2 regions of the Lysinibacillus sp. SGAir0095 genome follow, and region 2 is predicted to be linked to the other one. Evidence: riboswitches for the same ligand, from Rfam matches in the RefSeq annotation. Region 2 holds a riboswitch; the other holds the start of a gene.
What was found. Region 2 has a riboswitch for lysine ahead of dapA (4-hydroxy-tetrahydrodipicolinate synthase). Riboswitches for the same ligand answer to the same signal wherever they lie in the genome.

Region 1: linked by a shared signal. The riboswitch ahead of C1N55_RS09580 (transporter substrate-binding domain-containing protein) and the one ahead of dapA (4-hydroxy-tetrahydrodipicolinate synthase) in region 2 are both predicted to bind lysine.

The regions. Positions count from the first base shown of each region.
Region 1 is NZ_CP028083.1:1,954,429-1,958,073, reverse strand. Features, by position in the region: gene C1N55_RS09590 (amino acid ABC transporter ATP-binding protein) at 1-198, opposite strand, end outside; gene C1N55_RS09585 (amino acid ABC transporter permease) at 219-950, opposite strand; gene C1N55_RS09580 (transporter substrate-binding domain-containing protein) at 1,072-1,923, opposite strand; lysine riboswitch at 2,026-2,212, opposite strand; gene odhB (2-oxoglutarate dehydrogenase complex dihydrolipoyllysine-residue succinyltransferase) at 2,387-3,645, opposite strand, start outside.
Region 2 is NZ_CP028083.1:3,539,008-3,542,652, forward strand. Features, by position in the region: gene C1N55_RS17495 (bifunctional 2',3'-cyclic-nucleotide 2'-phosphodiesterase/3'-nucleotidase) at 1-899, opposite strand, end outside; gene C1N55_RS17500 (alpha/beta-type small acid-soluble spore protein) at 1,111-1,317, opposite strand; lysine riboswitch at 1,665-1,845, shown strand; gene dapA (4-hydroxy-tetrahydrodipicolinate synthase) at 2,042-2,926, shown strand; gene C1N55_RS17510 (aminotransferase-like domain-containing protein) at 3,110-3,645, opposite strand, start outside.

The DNA of each region.
Region 1 (3,645 bases), 1.6 Mb from region 2:
GTCACCTTTATAAATTATTTCACCGCCACTTGGTGTTTCAAGTAGATTGATACAACGTAATAACGTTGATTTTCCTGAACCCGAAGAACCAATCAAGCATACAACCTCACCTTTGTTTACAGTGAAGTTTACATCTCTTAAAACTTCATGGCTGCCAAATGATTTATTTAGATGTTTTATATCAATTACTTTTTCCATCATTCTATCTCCTTACGCCATTAAAGAATCTGTTCTTCTCTTTTTAGTTGCACTTGATACGCATCTTGACCATCCATTCTTTTTTCGACAACACGCAAAATACGTGAAGCGATAAAAGTCATAATCAGGTATATAAGACAAGTAATTACATAGGATTCTGCAAATCGGAAATTTGCTCCCGCAATTGATTTCGTTGTAAAGAATAATTCTGTTACACTAATTACACTTAACACAGCGGAGTCTTTAATATTCATAATTAATTGATTTCCTGTTGCAGGTAAAATATTACGGAACACTTGCGGTAAAATAACATGAATCATTGTTTGGAAGTGTCCCATTCCGATAGCTGATGCTGCTTCGTATTGTCCTTTATCGATCGAAACGATGCCACCTCGAACATATTCAGCCATATAAGCTCCAGTATTCAAACCCACAACAACAATCGCTGCCACAAATCGATCCATCTCGAAGCCATAGGCAGCAAAACCATAGAAAACGACCATCGCTTGTACAATCATTGGTGTACCACGGAAGATTTCAACATAAACCGTTAATATGAAATTAAAAATCTTTAAAATTAAAGATTTAATAGATTTCTTGCGTTGAGGAATCGTGTGCATTACACCAATAAATAATCCGATAAGAGCACCAATAATTGTACTAATAATTGCAATTAGTAACGTCATATATGCGCCATTTAAATAACTTGGCCAATTCTCTTTTAATATTGAGAGTATAATATCTAAACTCATAAATATCCTCCTAAATAATTTGGAAACGAACTCCTGCTAATCTTTTAACCTTTTCATAGATATGTAAGTATAAGAAAGTGAGAAACTGGCCACTGAAATTGTGACCAGTAATTCACCCTTATTAATGAGCTGCAGGTTGGTTTGCAATTGCTTGATCCATAATTTGTTGACGTTCTTCTTCAGAAATTGCAGTTAATGTTTCGTTAATTACATCAATATTTTCATCGCCTTTTACAAGACCGATTGCAACTGATGTATCAGCTTCTTCTGTTTTAAACCCTTCTTCTAATTCCACGTATGTGAAATTTTCATTTGCAGTAGATGCTGAAATCGCTTCTGGTCTTTCTGCTACATATCCATCAATGACACCAGATTCTAGAGCAACACGCATATGAGAGAAGCTTTCCATTGCCACTTCTTTCTTAACATCTGGAATTTGATCAATTACTGCATAATTTGTTGTATTTAATTGTGAAGTAATTTTTGCACCTGCGAAATCAGCTAGTGTATTAGCTTCCGCATATTCTCCACCAGTTTTCGTCACGATAACAAATTGACTTGTATAATAATTCTCAGAGAAATCAATAACCTCTTTACGCTCATCAGTTGGACTCATACCGGCAATAATTGCATCAATCACACCTGATTGTAATGCTGGAAGTAAGCCTTCCCATTCAGTTTTTACGATTACCAATTCTTTACCAAGAGCTTCTGCTACACGTTTAGCGATTTCTACATCATATCCGCCAGCATACTCTTGTGAACCTTCAATTTTCACCGCACCATTTGAATCATCGTTTTGAGTCCAGTTAAACGGAGCATATCCTGCTTCTAAACCTACCTTAAAAACATCGCTGTCTTTCGAATTTGAAGTTGATGATGTTGTTGAAGACCCTTCTTCAGCAGTTCCACAAGCTGCCAGTACCATTAAAGCCAGCACAGCAGTCATTAAGATTTTTAGTGTTTTCGACATTTCTCTCTCTCCTTCTTTAATTTTTTGAGCCAATTTATGCAAAAAGCGACCTAAGATGAACTTAGGTCGCTAAAATTTAGCCCAAATCCTCTAACGTTCCCTACCTGAGATAGCTCACCTCAGATGGTTGGGATTTCCACCTGAGACAGTCCTGCAATTATTCACTGCAGACCCAGCATGATGTAGAGAGCCTACATTCACACTTCGGCGACATTTCCTCATTTTTCATATCCTGGTTTTGCTCTAAACTCCATGAAAAACTATTAAATATCGCGCCTCTACCTCACTTGTAACGTGAGGTTTTAATATTAATTTACTAATTGAATATTACTATACTAAAAATCTCATGTCAATATTCATTTTTCTGAAAAGTAGACACTTATCTATTCTTTTATCTAGAATTTTATTACAAATTTAAAAATACCTAGCGAAAATTAATCCGCTAGGTAGATTTTAAACAAAATTATGAATTTAATAGTAAATCTTCAGGATTTTCGATTAATTCTTTAACCGTTTTTAAGAATCCAACTGAATCTTTTCCATCGATAATACGGTGGTCATACGATAAAGCAACGTACATCATTGGACGAATTTCAACTTCACCATTAATTGCAACAGGACGTTGAACGATTGAATGCATTCCTAAAATACCAGCTTGCGTACCATTCATAATAGGAGTAGACATTAATGATCCGAATACACCACCGTTAGTGATAGTGAATGAACCACCAGCCATGTCATTTAATCCTAATTTTTTGTCGCGAGCTTTTTTCGCTAATTCCGCAATATCTTTTTCGATTTCAGCAAAATTCTTAGCATTTGCGTCACGAACAACTGGTACTACTAAGCCTTCTTCCGTAGATACCGCAACACCGATATCGAAGAAATTGTTTAAGTGAATTTCATCTCCACTGATTTGTGCATTCACGTATGGATATTTTTTTAGTGCTGCGACAACAGCTTTTGTAAAGAAGGACATGAAGCCTAATTTAATGTCGTTTGCTTTCACAAACTCTTCTTGTTTGCGTTTACGTAATGCCATGATGTTTGTCATGTCAATTTCGTTGAAAGTAGTTAACATTGCAGTAGATTGTTTAACTTCAAGTAAACGTTTTGCAATTGTTTGACGACGACGTGACATTTTTTCAATCGTAACACGGTCAGTTTCTGCTGCTGGAGCAAATACAACTGGACCATTTGATGTTGTAATTGAAGCTACTGGTGCTTGTGTTTGTGCAACTGGAGCTGTTCCGTGAGCCGCTACATCTTGTACACGTACGCGTCCTTGTGGATCAACTGGTGAAATTGCGCTTAAATCAATACCTTTTTCGCGAGCTAACTTACGAGCTGCTGGTGATGCAACTACGCGCTCATTAGAAGTTTCTTCAACAACTGGAGTTGCAGGTGCTGGTGCTGGTGCAGCTGCCGGTGCGCTTTCAGCTTTAGGTGCTTCTTGTGGTGCAGCTGCTGCTGCTGGCGCTGGCGCTGCTCCTTCTCCAGCTTCAACTACAGCGATTACTTGACCTACAAGAACTGTATCGCCTTCTTCAGCTAAAACTTGAGTTAGAACTCCAGCTTCCTCTGAAATAATCTCAGCATTTACTTTATCTGTTTCTAATTCAACGATGAATTCGCCTTTTTCAATGCGATCTCCAACTTTTTTCACCCATTGTGCAATAGTACCTTCTGTAATTGATTCTGCTAGTTCAGGGACTTTAATTT
Region 2 (3,645 bases):
GCATTACGAATGTTTGCATTTACATATGGGAAGTCAGCATCATCTTCCACTTCAGCAAAATAATCTAAACCATAGTTAAATTCATGGTTACCCAGTGTTGCCGCATCATAATCTAAATACTCCATTGCTGCAACAGAAGGATGATCTTCTCCATCCTCCAGTACATCTACAGCTTGTTTATACGAACCTAGTGGAGTACCTTGAATTGCATCACCATTATCAAATAATAATGTATTGCTATTTTCTTCACGTGCATTCTTAATTAATGTTGCTACTTTTACAAGCCCTAAGCTATTAGACTCTGTATCTTTATAGTAGTCATAATTCATAATGTTTGTATGAATATCCGATGTTCCTAAAATACGTAAAGATACCGTTGTTTTATATTCCTTTAAGAAGCGTTTTAAGATTAAATCCAAGTGAGTGTCAGCTAAAACATTTTTAAGCTTTAAAGTTTGGTCAGTATAGCCACTTAAAAAGCCCAATGAAATTGCTTTTGCCAACTCGTCAAGATTCTCTTTCTTGGCCGAATTGATATCTTTATATTTTTTTAGGATATCTTCTGAATAAGTTTTGTTATCTTCAATAACGTTCGCAAGGCCAACAACCGCCTCTTCACGTGTGATGTTGGCATTTGGCGCAAATCTTTTTGCTGTTTTACCATCGATGAGTTTTAGTTCAATTGCTTTTTCAACATAAGGTTTTAGTGATGCAGGGACATCATTAAATTTAACTGTCTTTCCTGAGCCTAACTCAACACCCATTGAATCAAGTACAGCTTTTACGTACTCTCCTCTTGTTACTTGATCAACTTTTGCAGCGTCTGCTTCATTAACATTTGCAAATCCAGTGACTGCAAGTGACAAAGCTAAAGCAGAGGCGGAAACTTTCTTCCACATTAAAAACTCATCTCCTATTAATAATATTCTAAATCAATAGAATTTTATCAAAAAACAAAATATAAATATAGCAATTTTTCTATTTTTTTGAAAAAAGATAACATTTTAGTAATATATGATATAATCTCCACAATGATTATGTACAATTTTAAAGGCTGACACAAAAAATGATTTTTTGTATCAGCCCTTAGTCACTAGTAGTTATTTAAAATTATTGACCTGAGCGTCCTTTTAATTGTGCTTCGGCCATTTGAACAAGGCGTTTCGTAATTTCGCCACCAACAGAACCATTGGCGCGTGCTGCATCTTCCGGTCCAAGGTTTACTCCAAACTCTTGTGCAATTTCATATTTCATTTGGTCCATTGCAGCTTGAGCACCTGGGAAGAGCAATTTATTTGAACTTCTTTCAGAAGCCATTTCTCTCACCTCCTTGTGAGTTTAGAATGGTCAAAGAGGTGGTTTTCATACGTTGTTATACATTCCTGTACAGTATCATTTTCCCTTATATTAAAATTTCTAAGCAAGTTAACATTTTTTACACTACAAAAACAATATTGTGTTAAGAAAGAAAAAGTTTTGTACATATCGTATACATATTTTGTTAATAATATTGTTTATTATTGATATTATCTATTGAATTTTTGGAATCGGGTAGTAGTATAGGCTAAAAATTCTAAAAAATTACACAAAAGTTGTTGCATTTAAATTTAGAAAAAGGTATTATTTTAGTTAATTAAATAATCACTTATTTCAAGAACTTTTGAAGTAAGGATAGAGGAGCAAAAACCATTAGTACACAGTAAGAGGATTATGAGATCCAAAGACGATTGTGGAAAGGGGAATTTGCCGAAGCTTTTGAGAAACTCATAATCTCATGAGCTGGTTCTGTTGTTGAACAAATGCAGAACTGTCATATAGGTTTCTATATGGAGGGCTATCTTACGCAAGGAAATGAATTTTATTTCTACGTAGCAACGATCCCTCGTTGTTGCTTTTTTGCGTTTACTTAACATAACGCCCTTCTCCCTCTATTTTCTTAGAGGCTATAGGTTATCGAGACGAAAACCTTAGCTGGTCCGAAAGGAGAAAAGAAGCTTTATCCTTCTTTTCTGCTAAAAAAATAAAAGGATGTGGAGAAGTAATGAATTTCGGAAAAATTTTAACTGCTATGGTGACACCATTTGATGCGTTTGGTGAAATCGATTGGAATGCTACTCATAACTTAATTAATTATTTAATCGCCAATGGAACTGATGGACTTGTGGTTTCCGGTACTACTGGAGAATCCCCAACTTTAAGTGAACAAGAAAAACTTGATTTATTTAGATTTACTGTAAAAGTTGTAGACGGTCGCGTTCCAGTAATCGCAGGTACAGGCACTTACAACACAAGAGATTCGATTATATTAACAAAACAAGCAGAAAATGCGGGTGTTGATGGGATCATGCTTGTAACGCCATATTATAACAAGCCTTCACAAGAAGGAATGTACCAGCATTTTAAAGCTATTGCAGAAAGCACTAATTTACCTATTATTCTTTATAATATCCCTGGTCGAAGTGTTGTAAATTTATCTGTTGAAACGGTAATTCGCCTCTCAGCTATTCACAATATCGTTGCGATTAAAGAAGCAAGTGGAAATCTCGATGCTATGGCTGAAATTATAGAAAAAACACCAGAACGCTTTTCATTATATAGTGGTGATGACGGCTTGACATTACCTACCTTATCAATCGGCGGAACTGGCGTTATTTCTGTTGCAGCACATATCATTGGTAAGGAAATGCAGGAGATGATTCGTAAATTCCAAAGCGGCAACTTAGCTGGTGCTGCAAAAGATCATCGTAAGCTGTTACCTATCATGAAAGCATTATTTGCAACACCAAATCCAACATCTGTAAAAGCGGCTTTAAATTCTAATGGAATTCCTGTTGGCGGTGTACGTCTACCAATGGTTCCATTAACTGCTGAAGAATTAGCTTCATTACAGGCAGTTTTGAATACTTTAGAAGAAGCAAGAATCTAATCAATTCATTTTGAACAGGATCATTCATGGTCCTGTTTTTCTTTTTGGTTATAATTACTTTGGATCTAGGGGTACCTTTCATTAAATTTGAGTATATAAAAAATCAGGTGGAATAATGATGTAATTATTCCACCTGTCTCTATAATTAGGATTACTAGTCCTTTAATTTAGATACATTTTTACTTATCTTTCCTCTAAATCGTTCTTAAATAATTCCCCTAGCTTTTTTATTCCTTCCTCAATTTTTTCAGGGGTGCTCGAGGAGAAATTTAAGCGTAAATGTTTGATACCATCCTCTGAATTTTTACAAAAATGGATTCCTGGAACAAAAGCAACTTTGTAATCTGTTGTTGCTCTTTCAAATAAAGCAAGTACATCTGGTTCTCCTGGGAGTTCGACCCAAATAAAAAGCCCCCCTTCCGGCTTCGTAAACTTTGTACCTTCAGGGAAATACTCTTCAATGCTAGTAATCATTGTATGTAATTTTCCAGCATAAAGCTCATTAATTTTTTTCAAATGGTCCGGCAATAATCCTTGTTCTAGAAATTCTGCACAAATGGCTTGTGTTAAATTAGCAGTATGAGTATCCGAACCTTGTTTTGCTACAGTTAACTTTTGAATAATTTCCTCTTCAGCTAATACTGTACCGACACGTAACCCAGGAGATATGATTTTGGCAAAACTATTTAATAATACAACATGCCCCGTTTTATCAAATG